DNA from 2 places in the Aestuariirhabdus litorea genome. Region 1 is predicted to be linked to the other one. Evidence: predicted binding sites of a transcription regulator. Region 1 holds the regulator's gene; the other holds the start of a gene.

What was found. The regulator FliA, encoded in region 1, starts transcription of late flagellar genes. The targets are predictions, from matches to a motif close to CTAAAGTTNNNNNNNNNNCNGCCGATA.
Region 2: a site for FliA is predicted at 5,733-5,759, ahead of D0544_RS05890 (DUF5610 domain-containing protein). Genes of this name have one in related genera too.

What each region holds. Positions count from the first base shown of each region.
Region 1 covers NZ_QWEZ01000001.1:1,694,275-1,703,014, reverse strand. Annotated here, with positions in the region: gene flhA (flagellar biosynthesis protein FlhA) at 1-1,583, shown strand, start outside; gene flhF (flagellar biosynthesis GTPase FlhF) at 1,640-2,992, shown strand; gene D0544_RS07830 (MinD/ParA family protein) at 3,090-3,914, shown strand; gene D0544_RS07825 (RNA polymerase sigma factor FliA) at 3,944-4,669, shown strand; gene D0544_RS07820 (chemotaxis response regulator CheY) at 4,759-5,139, shown strand; gene D0544_RS07815 (protein phosphatase CheZ) at 5,221-5,940, shown strand; gene D0544_RS07810 (chemotaxis protein CheA) at 5,951-8,185, shown strand; gene D0544_RS07805 (protein-glutamate methylesterase/protein-glutamine glutaminase) at 8,247-8,740, shown strand, end outside.
Region 2 covers NZ_QWEZ01000001.1:1,271,105-1,279,844, reverse strand. Annotated here, with positions in the region: gene D0544_RS05920 (cobyric acid synthase) at 1-1,240, shown strand, start outside; gene D0544_RS05915 (adenosylcobinamide-GDP ribazoletransferase) at 1,221-1,988, opposite strand; gene D0544_RS05910 (histidine phosphatase family protein) at 1,991-2,611, opposite strand; gene cobT (nicotinate-nucleotide--dimethylbenzimidazole phosphoribosyltransferase) at 2,604-3,665, opposite strand; gene cobU (bifunctional adenosylcobinamide kinase/adenosylcobinamide-phosphate guanylyltransferase) at 3,685-4,200, opposite strand; gene D0544_RS05895 (glutaredoxin family protein) at 4,193-4,456, opposite strand; gene D0544_RS05890 (DUF5610 domain-containing protein) at 4,548-5,696, opposite strand; gene D0544_RS05885 (J domain-containing protein) at 5,833-7,377, shown strand; gene pepN (aminopeptidase N) at 7,381-8,740, opposite strand, start outside.

The sequences.
Region 1 (8,740 bases):
AGGTGGGGCAGGAAGCGGATTTCTATGGTTCCATGGATGGTGCCAGCAAATTTGTTCGCGGTGATGCGGTTGCCGGATTGCTGATCCTGTTTATCAACATCATCGGGGGGTTGGGGATCGGGATGGCCCAGCATGGGCTGAGTTTTGATACGGCGCTCCAGAACTACTCCCTGCTCACCATCGGTGACGGCCTGGTTGCCCAGATTCCCTCGCTGCTGCTCTCTACCGCGTCGGCCATTATGGTCACCCGGGTTTCCGACTCCAAGGATATGGGCCACCAGATTACCCAGCAGATGTTCGCCACCCCCAAGGCGCTGGCGGTTGCTGCGGCGATCCTGTTGATCATGGGCTCCGTCCCCGGTATGCCCCATGTCGCTTTTTTGGGTTTGGGTTTGCTGGCAGCCGGCGGGGCCTGGTTGATCTACCGCAAGAAGCAGAAAGGGGATGAGAGCGCGGCCAATGCCGAGCAGCAGAAAGTGATGCTCGAGCAGCAGCAGCTGGAGGAGAAGCGCTCAACCGAGACCCGAGAGCTGGGCTGGGATGATGTGACCCCCGTCGATATGGTGGGACTTGAGGTGGGCTATCGCCTCATCCCCCTGGTCGATAAGACCCAGGGCGGGGAGCTGCTCGGACGGATCAAGGGGGTACGCAAAAAGCTTTCACAGGAGCTGGGCTTTCTGGTGCCCTCGGTGCATATCCGTGACAACCTGGACCTGTTGCCAAACGTCTATCGCATTACCTTGATGGGGGTCACCATCAGCGAGGCAGAGGTCCATCCCGATCGGGACCTGGCAATTAACCCGGGCCAGGTGTTTGGCACCCTGCAGGGCATTGAGGGTAAGGATCCCGCTTTTGGTCTGGATGCGGTGTGGGTTGAGCGCAGTCAGCGTGAGCGCGCGCAAACCCTGGGTTATACCGTGGTGGATGCTTCCACTGTGGTGGCCACCCACCTCAACCAGGTCATGAGTAAACATGCCCACGAACTGCTGGGTCACGAAGAGGTTCAGCAGCTACTGGACCTGCTGGGCCGTCAGTCACCGAAACTGGCCGAGGATCTGGTACCGAACAAGGTAACGGTGAGCACCTTGCTGAAAGTGCTGCAAAACCTGCTGCTGGAGCGGGTCTCCGTGCGCGATATTCGTACGATCGCCGAAGCGCTGGCGGATCAGGCCGGTAAGAGTCAAGATCCTGTCGCTTTGACCGCGGTGGTGAGGGTGGCCCTGGCACGCTCAATCGTACAGGGCATCGTGGGTCTGGAGCCCCAGATCCCGGTAATTACCCTGGATCCAAGTTTGGAACAGATATTGCTACAGTCTGTACAGCAAGCGCGGCAAAGTGGCGCGGCGGCTGATGAAGGTGTGGTGCTGGAGCCGGGAATGGCGGAACGATTGCAACAATCTCTGGTGTCGGTAGCGCAAAAGCAGGAGTTGGCGGGTAAACCGGTTGTGTTGCTGGTAGCCGCTCCCATCAGGCCTCTGTTGGCACGCTTTGCACGTTACAGTGTGACTTCGATGCATGTGCTCTCCTACCAGGAGATCCCGGATAACAAGCAGATCACTATCGAAGGAACGGTTGGGCAGTAATCAGGTGCCGGGCATGGGCCCAGACAATAACCGATGCTTTATGCAGGTAAAACGAGATGAACATTAAACGCTACTTTGCTTCCGATATGAGACAGGCCATGAAGCTGGTTAAGGATGATCTTGGCGATGATGCCGCCATCCTCTCCCAGCGCCGGGTTGCTGGTGGGGTTGAGGTGTCGGCAGCGGTCGACGCCAGTTTGCCGCGTAGCGAGGCCTTTGGCAGTGCTGGCGGGAGCAGGGGGCTGGATAAGGCCCTGGCTGATGCCCGCAGAAAGGTGGTGGCCGCCGAGCATGGCCTGGGTGACGCAGAGGCGGAGCTTCCTCGAATTGGTGAAGCCAGTGTGGCGACAACCGATGCCATGCGTCAGACGCTTAAGTCGCTGCAGCAGGGCCGTCACAGCGCCCCCGTTCAAGCCGAAGCGCAACCTGACTCCCGTTCACAGGGCGGGGCGCAGCAGCAGGCGCTCGAGTCGATGCGCGATGAACTCAATAACATGAAGGAGTTGCTCCAGCAGCAGCTGGGCAGTGTCGCTTGGGGGCAGTTTGTGGAGCGCTCTCCCCAGCAGGCGATGTTCTGGCGCCGGCTTTCCGGCATGGGCCTGTCAGCCGACCTGTGTAAACAGCTGTTAGCCGTGGTTGAGCCCGGTATGCCGGCAGCCCACAACTGGCGGCAGGTACTTGCCGCACTCTCCCGGCAGCTATCCACCACCCAAAAGAACCTGGTGATGGAGGGGGGGATCTTCGCCTTTATCGGTCCTACCGGCTCTGGCAAGACGACAACCATCGGTAAGCTGGCCACCCAGTATGTGCTGGAGCATGGTCCGGAGCAGGTGGCACTGGTAACCACTGACTGCTACCGGGTAGGGGCAGCGGAACAGATCAAGGCCCTTGGGCGCATCCTGAATGTAACGGTGCGGGTTGTTGACAACCCCCGCCAGCTGCAGCCGACCCTGGACGGGCTGAGCCGCAAAGCACTGGTTTTGATCGATACCGCTGGTTTGCATCATCAGGACCCCAATCTGGCACTACAATTAGGCATGCTCAATGAGGTGCGCCCGATGGTTCGAAGTCTTCTGGTACTGGCCTGCACCAGCCAGCAACAGGTCATGCGAGCGGCTTACCATACCTACGGTGGTGCAAGGCTGGTCGGAACCGTCTTTACCAAGGTGGATGAGGCTACCAGTTTGGGGGAGGCGATCAGCCTGGTGTGCGAGCATGGGCTGCCGGTTTCCTATGTTGCCGATGGGCAGCGTATTCCTGAGGATATCAGTCAGGCGAGGGCCCATGGCCTGATCAGCCGGGCGGTTGCCATTTCGGATCAGCTGCCTGCAGATGATGAAAAAATGATCGGTTCTTTCGCCCTTAGCCGAGGCGGTGCAAACCACTACTCGGCGCGCTATGTAAGTTGATCTATTGAGGATAGAATGGGGCAGCAAGTGGCTGATATAAATGGAATCCAGCGGGTGTTAGCAGCCGCGAGCGTGTACATGAGGGTGAAATCAATCTATGGCTAGTCGACAACCCGTGCAGGTGATTGCGATAACTGGCGGCAAAGGGGGCGTCGGCAAGACCAATGTATCGGTCAATGTGAGTATCGCCCTGGCCGAGATGGGGCGCCGGGTAATGCTGCTGGACGCCGACCTGGGGTTAGCCAACGTAGACGTATTGCTGGGATTGTCTGCCAGCAAGAACCTGGCTGATGTGATGGCGGGTCGTTGTGATCTCAGAGATATATTGCTCAATGGCCCCGGCGGCATAAAAATCATCCCCGCCTCATCCGGCACCCAGTCGATGACTGAGCTGAGCCCTCAGCAGCATGCCGGAATGATCAGCGCTTTCAGTGACCTCAGTGGTCAGCTCGATGTATTGATCGTCGACACCGCGGCGGGGATCTCCGATAACGTCGTGAGCTTTGTCCGTGCGGCCCAGGAGGTGGTACTGGTGGTGACCGATGAGCCGACCTCCATCACCGATGCCTATGCGCTGATCAAACTGTTGAACCGGGATTATAATATGATGCGCTTCCGCATCGTGGCCAATATGGTTCGTACTCCTCAGGAGGGTAGAAACCTCTACAATAAACTGGTTAATGTGACGGACCGTTTCCTCGATGTGGCGCTACAGTATATGGGCGCAGTGCCCTTTGATGAGTCGGTGCGTAAGTCCGTACAGCGGCAGAAAGCGGTGCTTGAGGCCTACCCTCGCAGTAAAGCGGCGCTGGCGTTAAAGGCTTTGGCTCAAAAAATCGATGCGCTCCCCATGCCCTCAACCTCTCGGGGGCACCTCGAGTTCTTTGTTGAGAGCTTGGTGGTGGGGGAGCATGGAGTGTAACGATGGTAGCCGTTCCAGAAGGATTTGGTATGTATACCAACAATCAGGCGGAGTCGTTGAATGTTCTGGTTGAGCGCCATGCTCCCCTGGTAAAACGTATTGCGCATCACCTGGCCGCTCGACTGCCGTCAAGTGTTCAGGTGGATGACCTGATTCAGTCTGGCATGATCGGATTGCTGGAGTCCGCCCGTAAATATGACGGCAGCAAAGGGGCTGCGTTTGAAACCTATGCCGGTATTCGCATTCGCGGTGCCATGCTGGATGAGATTCGAAAAGGGGATTGGGTACCCCGTTCCGTGCATCGCAATAGCCGTCGAGTCTCCGAGGCTGTCAAAGCGGTCGAGGCCCGCTTAGGGCGTGACGCTAAAGATAATGAGATTGCGGCCGAATTACAGGTTAGTGTGGGTGAATATCATGCCATGTTGCATGACTCAATGGGGGGGCACCTATTCAGCTTTGACGACCTGATCGATAGTGACGACACGCAGCAGGAGGCGGCTTTAGCCTCCCTGGATGTCTCGCTACCCCATGAGGGCGTTATGGCGGACAGGTTCCGGGAGTCCCTGGCTGAGGCCATTAGCACCCTGCCGGACCGTGAGCAACTTTTGCTCTCTCTCTATTACGATGAGGAGCTGAACCTGAAAGAGATTGGAGCTGTTCTTGGTGTCAGTGAATCAAGGGTTAGCCAACTCCATAGCCAGTCGGCGCTAAGGCTTAGGTCGCGACTTAAGGGGTGGAGTTCGGATTCGGAGTAATCCTTTCATTCACCAACTAGACTTGTAGAATACTGTGTTTTGACAATACCAAAATTAGAGGTTTCACGGAGGCCGGTTTGGACAAAAACATGAAGATCCTCATCGTAGATGACTTTTCTACTATGAGGCGCATCATCAAGAATCTGCTGCGGGATCTGGGTTTTACCAATACGGCAGAGGCTGACGACGGTCAGACGGCACTACCGATGCTGCAGACGGGTGGTTTCGACTTTCTTGTCACGGACTGGAATATGCCGGGAATGACAGGGATCGATCTACTGCGAGCGGTTAGGGCTGATCCAAAGCTCAGTACGCTGCCGGTGCTGATGGTGACAGCGGAGGCCAAAAGGGACCAGATCATAGAGGCGGCGCAGGCTGGCGTTAATGGTTACGTGGTCAAGCCCTTTACCGCCCAGGCGCTCAAAGAGAAGATCGAAAAAATCTTTGAACGCGTCGATGCTGGTGGTTGATAAGGGCTTGATATGACGCTTTTTAATTACAACAGAGACAATGCCGAATTGGAATCTGACCTAAAAGTACAGGCGCAAAAGTTGGTTGAGTTGCTCGAGTCAGGGAATGTCTCTGGTGCGATCAATGTGATTCAAGACCTCAACGAGATGCGTGACCAGAGCCTCTACCTCGAGGTTGGCAGGCTGACACGGGCGTTGCACGAGTCGCTGATGAACTTCCATATTGACTCTGGCATTACCGGCGAGGATCAGGAGCAGATATCCCATATGGCGGATGCTTCGGATCGTCTTGATTACGTCACTAAAATGACTGAGAGCGCGGCCAACCGGACAATGGATATTGTCGAGGCGTGCGCCCCCATGGCATCCCAGCTGGGGATCGAGGCTAGGGAGTTAAGTCAGGAGTGGAAGCGTTTTACCAGCCGTCAAATGTCACCGGAGGAGTTCAGGGAGCTGTCCAAGCGCATTGCCCCTTTCCTGGAGGAGACTGAAAAACGCTCCACTGAGTTTGGCAACAGCCTGAATGAAATTCTTATGGCCCAGGACTATCAGGACCTGACCGGGCAGGTCATCAAGCGCGTGGTCAGCCTGGTGTCTGAAATCGAAGACAGCCTGGTTCACCTGGTGCGGATGGCTGGCAAGGTTGATGAAATTACGGGCATAGAGCACGAGGCACTATCTGCCAAGCCAGCCGCATCGAGTACCGAAGCGGAAGGCCCACAGATTAATAAAAAGCATCGGGATGATGTGGTCTCTGGGCAGGATGAGGTCGATGACCTTCTTTCCAGTCTAGGGTTCTAAGGAGCTAGGTATGAGTTTTGAGGTTGACGAAGAGATCTTGCAAGACTTTCTTGTTGAGGCAGGAGAGATTCTTGAACTGCTATCTGAGCAGCTGGTAGACCTTGAAAACCAGCCTGACGACAAGGAGCTGTTGAATGCAATCTTCCGCGGTTTCCATACGGTAAAAGGGGGCGCCGGATTTCTTTCCCTCACGCCCCTGGTAGAGTGTTGCCATATAGCCGAGAATGTTTTCGATATACTGCGCAACGGGCAACGGCAGGTCTCCCCTGAACTGATGGATGTTGTGCTGCAGGCACTGGATGCGGTAAATCTCATGTTCGGTGAGGTGCGTGAACGCGAGGAGCCAACACCCGCTGACCCCGAGCTTTTGCGGCAACTTGCGCTGATGGCCACCCCTGACACAGGCACTTCCGAGCCGGCGCCGAGCGCAGCAGCGCCTGAGCCTCAGGTGCCAGCACAGCCCGATACTTCGGCAACCACCAACGAGTCCGGTGCCGGAGGCGATATCAGTGATGATGAATTTGAGCAGCTTCTGGACGCACTCCACGAAGCCCCTAAGGATACGGCTCCAGCGCCTGAGCCTTCCGCTTCATCCAGTGATGAGATTACCGATGATGAGTTTGAGGAGCTGCTGAATAAACTCCACGGGGATAAAAAGATTGGTGCCAGTGCGGCACCTGCTGCAACGCCAGCAGCAGGGGCTGCGCCTGGCAATAGCGATGAGATCACCGATGATGAGTTTGAAGCGCTTCTGGACCAGTTGCACGGTGGCGGGGCCCCAAGCGGCGTGGTAGAAAGAGCATCAGCGCAAGCTGCCTCATCGGCCCAGGCACCTACGCCACCTGCAGGGGGCGCGGCTGAAGGTGACAATATCTCGGACAAGGAGTTTGAGGATCTTTTGGATCAACTCCACGGTAAGGGTAAGGGGCCTGCTGCCGCTGCAGCCACCTCTCAGCCGGTGACGCCAGCCCCAGCCCAGCCCAAACCGGCCGCCGCTGCGAAACCGTCGGTGGCCAAGCCCGCCGCACCGGTAAAAGCCAAAGAACCGCCGCCAGCTACTGAAACCACGGTACGGGTTGATACCTCACGGCTGGATGACATCATGAATATGGTGGGCGAGCTGGTGCTGGTAAGAAACCGGCTGGTCCGTATAGGCGCCAGTAATGGCGATGAAGCGCTATCGAAGGCGGTCGCAAACCTGGATGTGGTGACGGGTGACCTGCAGTTATCGGTAATGAAAACCCGGATGCAGCCGATTAAGAAGGTGTTTGGTCGCTTTCCCCGCGTTGTGAGGGATTTGGCCAGGAACCTCAAGAAGGAGATTAACCTCCAGCTGGAGGGTGAGGATACGGACCTGGATAAAAACCTGGTAGAGGCGCTTGCCGACCCCCTGGTTCACCTCGTTCGTAACTCCGTGGACCATGGCATCGAGGCTCCTGAGGTCAGGGAGGCTGCAGGTAAGGATCGTAAGGGCAACGTTATCCTGGCCGCTGAACAGGAGGGGGATCACATACTGCTTTCCATCTCCGACGATGGTGCGGGTATGGACCCCAACAAACTGAGAGCCCTTGCAGTGGAGCGCGGTCTGTTTGACCAGGATGCGGCCGATCGCCTGTCGGATGCCGAATGCTTTAACCTTATTTTTGCCCCCGGGTTTTCGACCAAAAAGGAGATCTCAGATGTCTCTGGTCGAGGCGTGGGTATGGATGTGGTTAAGACCAAAATATCCCAGCTCAACGGCATTATCGATATTCAGTCCGAAGCCGGTAAAGGCACCACTATTTTAATCAAGGTGCCCTTGACGCTGGCTATCATGCCAACCCTGATGGTGATGCTTGGCCAGCAGGCTTTTGCGTTGCCGTTGGTGAGCGTGAATGAAATATTCCACCTCGATCTGTCAAAAACCAATGTGGTGGATGGACAGGAAGTGGTGATCGTGCGGGACAAGGCATTACCACTGTTTTACCTCAAGCGCTGGCTGGTTGATAACCGTATGGGGGGAAGTGTCGACGTAACGGAGGGGGAAGGAGAGGAGGCCCATGTGGTGATCGTCTCCGTGGGCACTCAACGGGTTGGCTTTGTAGTGGACCAGCTGGTCGGTCAGGAGGAGGTCGTCATCAAGCCCCTTGGGTCGATGTTGCACGGCACACCGGGCATGGCGGGTGCCACCATTACCGGGGATGGGCGAATTGCCCTGATCCTTGATGTACCCAGCATGTTGAAACGCTACGCACGCCGGATTTAAATCCCGCATTGACCGGCACCTTCGGGTGCCGGTATCTCGTTGAGAGCATTGGAGAGATCGAGTGGCAGTAAAGGTATTGGTGGTGGACGACTCTGGTTTTTTTCGCCGCAGGGTCACCGAAATTTTGAAATCGGATCCGACGATAGAGGTCGTGGGAACGGCCAGTAACGGTGCGGAAGCGGTCGAGAAAGTGTCAGCCCTGAAGCCAGATGTGGTCACTATGGACTACGAAATGCCCGTTATGGACGGCATTACCGCGGTTCGTAAAATTATGGCCCGCTCCCCAACCCCTGTTTTGATGTTCTCTTCCCTTACCCACGAAGGGGCGCGAGTGACACTGGACGCCCTGGAAGCGGGTGCCGTCGACTTCCTGCCAAAAAACTTCGAGGATATCTCGAGAAACACCGACAAGATCAAACGGGTCCTGTGTGATCGGGTTAAAACCGTTGCACGCAGCATGAGACGCAGTGCCGCACCGGCGACCCAGGCGGGGCCAAGGCCGACGGCAAGCCGCCTGGGAGCGGCCGCCCCAGCGGCTTCGCAACAGGCTGGTGC
Region 2 (8,740 bases), 420 kb from region 1:
CATCCTGATCAAGCCTAATAGCGACTGTGGCTCACAAATTATCGTACAGGGGAAAGTGGCCAGGGAACTCAATGCCAGCGAGTACCACGCCTATAAACCGATTGCCATGGAGGCGGTTCTGGACTCCTATCACCGCCTGGCGCAGCAGTATGAAGTGATTTTGATCGAGGGCGCCGGAAGCCCTGCCGAGATCAACCTGCGTGAGGGCGATATCGCAAACATGGGCTTTGCAGAAGCGGTAAACTGCCCGGTCATCATCGTTGCCGATATCGACCCGGGCGGTGTATTCGCTCATATAGTGGGGACCCAGACGCTGCTCAGCGAAACGGAGCGTGCCCGCACACTGGGGTACATCATCAACCGCTTTCGCGGCGACTACGGTCTCCTCAAGCCCGGCGTGGACTGGCTGGAGGAGCGTACCGGCAAGCGGGTGTTCGCTACCCTACCCTATCTCCAGGGGTTGCATCTCGATGCCGAAGATGCTGTTAACGGCGCTCAGGAGCTGGGCAACGACACCTTACTAAGGGTGGTCGTGCCGCGCCTTCCGCGTATCAGCAACCACACAGACTTCGACCCCCTGCGCTTGCACCCGGCCATCGACCTGCAGTTTGTTCACCAGGGACAGCCCATCCCGGCCGCCGACCTGATCCTGCTACCCGGCAGCAAAAGCGTACGCAGCGACCTTGAGTTTCTGCGGCAGAACGGCTGGCCGGAGGCGATCCAGCGCCACCTCCGCTACGGCGGAAAATTGCTGGGTATCTGTGGCGGCTACCAGATGCTGGGAGAAACCATCGACGACCCGTACGGGATCGAGAGCGCTGCGGGTGCAAGCCCGGGGCTCGGCCTCTTACCCCTGAGCACTCGGCTGGAGCGAAAAAAGGAGCTGAGTCGCGTCGAGGCCCGTTTGTTGCTCGATGAGCAGCCGGTGGCCGTTAAGGGCTATGAGATCCATTCAGGGGTGACACGCCTGACCCAAAGCCTAGCCCCCCTGCTGGACGCCCCCGGGCGCGATAGCGGCGCGATCTCGATCGATCGCCAGGTGGCCGGCTGCTACCTGCACGGTCTGTTCGACCAGCCCGAAGCGATCAAGCAGATCAGCCGTTGGGTTAACGGCGAAGGCTGTCTGGGGGTGGATATAGAGCGCATTCGGGAGCAGCAGCTGGAGAGGCTGGCCGACCTGCTGGAGCAGAGCCTGGATATCGACGCCCTGATGGCCAAGCTCAACTCATTCGCACAATAAAGACCGCCGCCACCAGTATCGCCATTTCGGTGACCTCGATCAGCGCCCCGGCGGTGTCGCCGGTGGTACCGCCGATACGCCGCACCATCAGCCGCCTGCAACACCAGAACAGCCCCCCCGCAACCAGCACCAGGGCCGCGCCCTGCCCCCCAAACAGCGTCACTATCGAGGCCAGAGTAATCACCGTGATAGCCCATAGCTCGCGGGTTTCGCAGTAACGGCTAAAGCTGGCCCCCAGTCCATTCGGACGGACGTATGGGGTGGTCGCGAACAACACCAGCACCGACGTCCTTGCCCACAGGGGGGCCAGCAGGAGCGCCAAATATTGCTGATTCAACAGCAGGTGTTGCAGGGCGCTCCACTTCAACAAAAGTACCAGCGCCACCGATACCAGGGCACCGGTACCGGCATGGGTATCCTTCATAATGGCCAGGGTACGCTCGCGGTCGCCACCGCCGAGCCAGGCATCGGCACTATCACCAAGGCCATCGAGGTGCAGGGCTCCGCTGAGCATCACCCACAGCAGCAACACCAGGGCGCTGACCACAAAGCTTTCGGTGACCGACAACCCCATGGGGGTGAGGTGATCGAGTAAAATGGCTACGCTCACCAGCACCACTCCATAAAGCAGCCCCACCAGGGGATACCAGAGCAGCGCCCGGCCGATGGCCCGCTCACTGGGGGGCTGGGCGAGATGAACCGGAATACGGGTCAGGAACTGAATCGCCAGTTTTAAGGAATCCAACATCGCTAATACCCTGTCACACCAAAGCACTCCAGCTGAAACCAGTCCGCAGAGCCCTGCTGATGGTAGACGCGGACCCGGCTCAGGCTGCCATGGGGCACCGCCAGGGTTCGCCAGGCCTGGGGGCCGCACCCCAATAGATCCATAATAGCCGCGCGAATCACACCACTGTGGGTGACGACCAGCAAGCTCTCCCCCCGATGCTGATCAAGGATCAGCGCCATCACCTGCGCCATGCGGGCCTGTAACTGGTCCAGGCTCTCCGCTCCGGGAGGCGGAAACGCCAGCGGATCACGCCAAAAATCCTGCAGGGCCTGGCCATCGCTGAGCTCAAGTTGCTCGAGGGTTTTCCCCTCCCAGCGCCCCAGACTGCCCTCAACCAGCAGCTCCAGCTCGATACTGGGCACCCCCTGCTGTTGCGCCCAGGGGTGGGCAAACCCGGCACAACGCGACAGCGGGGAGGTAAGGACCCGCTGATAGTCGGCACCGGCTGCGCTCAAGGAGGACTCCATCTGCTCACGGCCGGTTGGGCTCAGGGGATTGTCGCTACGGCCGTAAAAACCCGCCGGCCACAGACAGTGGCCATGGCGCAGTAGGTCGATGGTGGTGACCAACGGTTCAGTCACCAGCGCTCACTCCCGCCTGGGCAAAGGTGGCCATCTGGTTATGCAGGGCACAGGCGCTGCGCAGCAGGGGCACAGCAACCGCTGCCCCACTGCCCTCACCCAGGCGCATTTGCAGCTGTAGGAGCGGGTCCATCACCATCGATTCCAGTAAAATCCGGTGTCCGGGCTCGGCCGAGCAGTGACCAACAAACGCCCACTCACGACAGCCCGGAGCCAACCGCTCAGCGCAGAGAAAAGCGGCGCTGCTGATAAAGCCATCGACCAGCATCGGGATCCCCAACTGGGCACAGCGCAGGTAAGCACCGGTCATGGCGGCGATCTCGAACCCGCCGACACACTCCAGTACGGCCAGTGGCTCACTGAGGTCCACCCCACCCTCACGGTGCAATTGCAGCGCGGCGGCAATCAGCTCCGCCTTCCGGGTGACGTGTTCGCGGTCGATGCCGGTGCCCGGCCCCACCAACTCGCTGGGTGCACGGTCAAGCAGGGCCGCGGCGATAGCGGTGGCCGAGCTGGTGTTGCCGATACCCATTTCACCGGCGATAAAGAGATCACAGCCCCGGTCGAAGGCCTCCTCGACGCGTTCTGCACCGGCGGCCAGCGCCTGCTCAAGCTGTTGTCGATTCATGGCCGGTTCCTGCTCGAAGCTGCGGGTACCCGGGCCGATTGCCCGATCGACCACCCGCTCGATCGAAAGCGGCGAGCTGCAGGTGCCCATGTCCACCACTTCAAGCTCGGCCCCCAGGGAACGAGCCAGAACACTGATGGCCGCCCCGCCCTGGCTGAAGTTGGCGACCATCTGCACGGTAACCTCCTGGGGGAAGGCCGAGACACCCGCGCGGGCAATCCCGTGATCGGCGGCAAACAGGCAGATGCGAACCCGGCTAGCATCCGGATCTCTACGTTGCTGCATCGCCGCCAGTCGACAGGCGATACTCTCCAGCTGCCCCAGGGAACCTGCGGGCTTAGTCAGTTGCGCCTGGTGAGCCAACGATTCGGCGTAGCAACCGTCATCAATGGCTTTAAGTGGCTGTTGTAACCAGCTGTTCTGCATGTGGTCATCCTTAGCTTTTCTATTTGATTTGCTGGGCGATGCCGGCCACGCTTAGCCACACCCGTTCGGCCCGCTCGGCCAGTTTTTGGTTCAATAATCCCAACTGGTCGACAAAACGCCGGCTCAACTCCCCGGCCGGAACCACGCCGAAGCCAACCTCGCTGGAGACGATGATGATGCGCTGTTCGCAACGCTCGAGCAGTGCGAGCAAAGCATTGAGCTCCGCCTCCAGCATTTCACCGTCGGTGTGCAGCAGGAGGTTGGTGAGCCAGACCCCCATGCAATCGATGAGCAGCGAGGCAGCGGAGGAGGATTGAATGGCGGCCGCCAGATGGAGAGGTTCTTCGATCAGTAGCCAATCGCTTGGGCGCCGCTGGCGATGGGCCTCGACCCGGGCGGCAAAATCGGAATCCTTGGCATTGAAGGCGCGATCGGCAGTGGCCAGATAGGCGTGGGGAGCGGGGGCTTGCAGCAACCGCTTTTCGGCAAACTGGCTCTTGCCGCTGCGTACCCCGCCCAGCACCAGTTCAAGCATCCTCAAGCTCCTGCAGCGAGTGGTTAAGGAACGCCAGTGCCTGGGGTTCATCGAAGGGCCAGCCCAGCTCCCCTTGTGTCCCCTCAAGCTGGATGACCGGGATACGCACACCGTAGCGCTCGATCATCGCATCGCTATCAGCAATATCCACCAGGCGCAGCTGCAACTGGTTAAGCTCAATGATGGGGGTCAGCAGCGCCAGCGCCTGGTCACACAGGTGACAGCCGCTGGTGGTATAGAGAATAAGGGTAAGCATGGGTCCACATCGGCAGTAACAATGGTGCCAAGTTTACCCGATTTCAAGCGGAGCGACGCTACGCCTGCAGTGAAAAGTGCTCACCCGGACATTAAATCGACTCAAGCAACCAGTGGTTCAGTTCACGGTGACGAGCCAATTGCTGCTCAAGTGCATCGGGCTGGGCTCGAAGGGCATCCTCCAGCTCGAACAGTTTGTCGAGCAGCTCCCCGGGTGCCTCGAAGCGGCTCGCCTCTTCCAGGGCCTGTTGCAGATCCTTGGCGTACTGGGCCAGCTCACGAATACCGGCCACCCCCTTGGGCTCCCCTTGCAGCGACTGGTATTGCTCTACCGCGGTGTAGCGGCTGCTCTGGTTAAGGTCCAGCTCGAAGCGGCTGATCTGGGAGCCGTCAAACCCCAGTGACAAGGCCTTATCAAAGGCCTCTTCCAGATTTCCGGCAAAGAAGCTCTCGCTGAGGTCGTTGACCTTGGCCAGCAGCGCATCAATTGCCTCGAGCTCGGCGGGGTTGAGGTCTCCTTGCACCTCGAAGGCAAAGGAGCCACGCTGGTATGCGGCACTGGAAAACGCCGAGACAGCACTGCTCCCCGACTCGCTTGTCTCAGTACCCTGATATTGGCCCTGGGCGATACCTGCGGCACCAGTGGCATTGATCCGCACCCGATCCCCTTCGGCGGTGGTCAGCTCAAACTCGAAGCTGCGAGACACCTGCAGGGACTCAGCGGCAAAATAGCTCTGGATCGCAGCGGGGCTGATCCGAGTGGTTTCCGCAGGTGACATCAGTTCATCGCGCATGGCAGATGCCTGCTGACTAAAGAGATCGAAGGTGGTGTCAATATCGGCGGCAATCTGACCCTGCAGCACCCCCATCTGGTCAAGGATCTCCTGCGCCTCGGCAAAGCCGTCGGCCACGGCCTGAACCCCGATATCATAGAGCTCCTGCAGGCGCTCATCGCTGGCCCCGGCGGCCTTTTCCCGCTCCATGTAACCCCGTATGTGTTGGGTTAACGTATCGGCGACCTTATCAGGAGAGTAGGGGTTATCGAACACCACCGGCTCGGTAGTCGGCACCCGTTGCAGGTGTTTCCTGAGAGCACCGTTGAGGGTATCCATTCCCTCATGCCCCCCCTCTTTGCCCGCCAGCGCGCTCCCCTGCCCCGGTATATTCAGGAGGCCGGATTGACGTTCACGCAGCGAGGGGCTGTTAAACAGCATGGCTTTGGTGATTTGGGAAAGATTCATGGGAATTACCAGTCGAGGGGTTACACTAACCCAGTGTATCGGCAGCCGCTGACCCAACATTAGCATCAAGGTATACTGATTTAGAGTAAGAAAAAACTGCTAATTCCAATTACCCCAAACGAGACAGATACCGCTCATGGAGCGATACACCGAAGGGCTCTACCGGTTGTTTGGCCTGGCGCCTGGCGCCACCGCCGAGGAGTTACGCCTGGCTTACAGGCGCAGGGCCCGCCTGCTCCACCCGGACCGAAACCCGGATAAGGATACGACCGAGCAGTTCAAACGACTGCAGGCGGCTTATCGGCAAATCAACGAGCACCTGCAACGCACCCAGGCAGCGCCCCTTTTCGACCCGCCGGTCCCCACCCACCAAACCGGCAGGCCACCCTCGTCTCACCCCGCCGAACCCGACCCTGCGTCGGCGGACCTTAACCGCAGCCGCCTGCACCGTGCCTATCAGCAGCCGCTGAGCGCCTCGACCTCCCGCACCACCCCGGCCCCGGAAACAAGCGGCTCCGCCCCCTTGCGCACCCCCAGCCCACCCCGCTGCCAGCGTTGCGGCGTCACCGACAGCAGCCTGCGCTGTCGTGGGGTTGCCCGCATCACAGGACTCCTGTTCACCACCCTGAAAAGCACTCCACATCTCACACTCTGTGGCGGCTGCGGCCTGCGAGCCACTTTGGCTGCCAATGCGCACAACCTGGCGTTGGGGTGGTGGTCCCCCGGCGGCGTGGTACAAACACCCGCAGCGCTTTGGGCCAACGCCCGCGGCGGAGAGGTGCATAATGAGGAGAGCGCCATCCTCCTCTACCGACTGGCCAGCCACGAGCTACAGACCAATCGCAACACCGCCGCCCTGAACCTGCTGGGGCGCGCCAATGGCATGACCCGTGACCCGGCCCTCAGGGAGCGAATTGAGCGGCTGTTGAAACGGCTCGGCAACCCCAGCACCAGCAATGCTGCCATCCCCTCCAGCCGAACCGGGTACCTGTTTTACCACGGTCTGCTGCTGGTATTGCCTGTACTGTGCGGCCTGGCTCTGCTCAACCCTCAATGGTGGCCCCGCCTGCCCTCACCCCCCACGCCGCAGGAGGCTGGGGAGCCGGTGGTGGTCGCCCCCGGCCACCGGCCACTCTATAGAGAGCTGCGCTTCGGCAGCCATTACAGCCTCGGACTGGTGAATCTGCATCAGGAGGCCGATGACCAGAGCCGTGTATTGGTACGTCTCCCCATCTACAGCCCGGTCAGCGTCGAGGCGCTGGCGGAGGATGGCTGGCTGAGGGTATCCAGTGGCACCCACCATGGCTTTGTCAGGGAGGCGGAGATCGGCTTCGGCGACCCTGCCCTGGCCCGGGCAGGAGCCTGCAAGGAGTACCCACGCCCACGCCCCTTTGACGGTGAGATCCTGTCCGGCCGCGTCGGTGACCATAACCTGAATATTACCAACAGCAGCGACAGGGATGCTGTACTGCGCTTCTACAACGGCACGGAGCTCTTGCTTAGCCTTTACCTGCACAGCAATAGCCAGCTGCAGTTCAACCGCCTGCCGGCGCAGGCGACGGAGCTACAGGTGACCCATGGGCGCTTCTACAATGCAGGCTGCGCCCGCTTCACCGAGCGCTTCGACCAACAACGCTACCGCCTGACCCTGCTTGGGCAGAACCAGGCGATCCGCCTGTAGTCGTTACTGGAGGCTCTTGCTCACCACCTCGTAGAGATCGGGTGAGAGCGAGTGGGTAAAGATCCGCTGCAGTTGCTCGCGCATCTGCTGTTGACGCGCAGCGGGGTATTTACGCAGTCGTGTCAGGGGTGTCACCAGGCGTGAGGCGATCTGCGGGTTACGTTGATCCAGTTCGATCACCTGATCGGCAAGAAAGCGGTATCCTGCTCCCTCGCCGCTATGGAAACCGATGCTGTTCTGGGAGCAGAACACACCGATCAACGACCGCAATTTGTTGGGGTTGCCCGCATCGAATGCCTCGTGGGCCATCAACGCCTGCACCCGTTCGAGTGCCCCATCACGCTGGCATGAGGCCTGTACAGACAACCATAATTCAATAACTTGCGGATCATTTTTAAAGTTATCATAGAAGTCCTGCAGGCAACTCTTGGCCAACGCCCTAGCCGAGCCTCGCTCGCAGTGAACCAGTGTCGCGAGCGCGCGGAAGCGGTCGGTCATATTATTGGCAGCCCGATACTGCTGGTGGGCCAGCTCGACCCCGGCATCGGAGCCGCGTGCCAGGTAACCCAGGGCGGCATTTTTCAGGCTGCGCAGCGCCATGTGTTCGGCCGTGGGCTGGTAGGCACCCTCCAGCTGGCTGTCGCGATAGAGATGCTCAAACTCGGGAGCAAAGCGCTCCGCCAGGTGGTTGGCCAGTGCTTCGCGGGCGGCGTGGATCGCCTCGACCTCCACCGGCTCAGAGATCTCCGCCAAATAGGCCTCAGCCGGGAGCACCAGCATGGTTTCGAGCGCCGCCGGATCGCTCACCGGGGCACGCAGCAGGGCCGAGAAGGCCTCGGTCAACACCCCATCGACCTTGAGAGGCGTGCCCTCGAGGTATTGGGGGACCATGCGCTGCAACACCCGAACACACAGTTGCTGGGAGGCATCCCAGCGGTTAAAGGCATCACTGTCGTTAGCCATTAGAAACGCCAGTTGCGCATCGCTATAGTCGTAACTTAGTTTAACCGGCGCTGAAAAGCCCCGCAGCAACGAGGGTACCGGGCGCTCGCTGATGGCCTCGAAATGGACCGTCTGCTGCGCCTCGGTTAGCTCCACCAGTCGGGTACTGTCGGGCAGCAAGTCGTGGCCCTCGGCATCCAGCAACCCCACCGCAATGGGAATATGAAAGGGCAGCTTGCTGACCTGTCCCGGGGTCGCTGGACAGCTCTGGCTGAAGTGCAGGCTGTAGCGGCCACTGGCCGAGTCGTAGCTGTCGCTGACGGTAACCCGCGGAGTGCCCGCCTGCTCATACCAGCGGCGGAACTGGGTCAGGTCGATACCGCTGGCCTCCTCCATCGCCCGCACAAAGTCCTCAACGGTC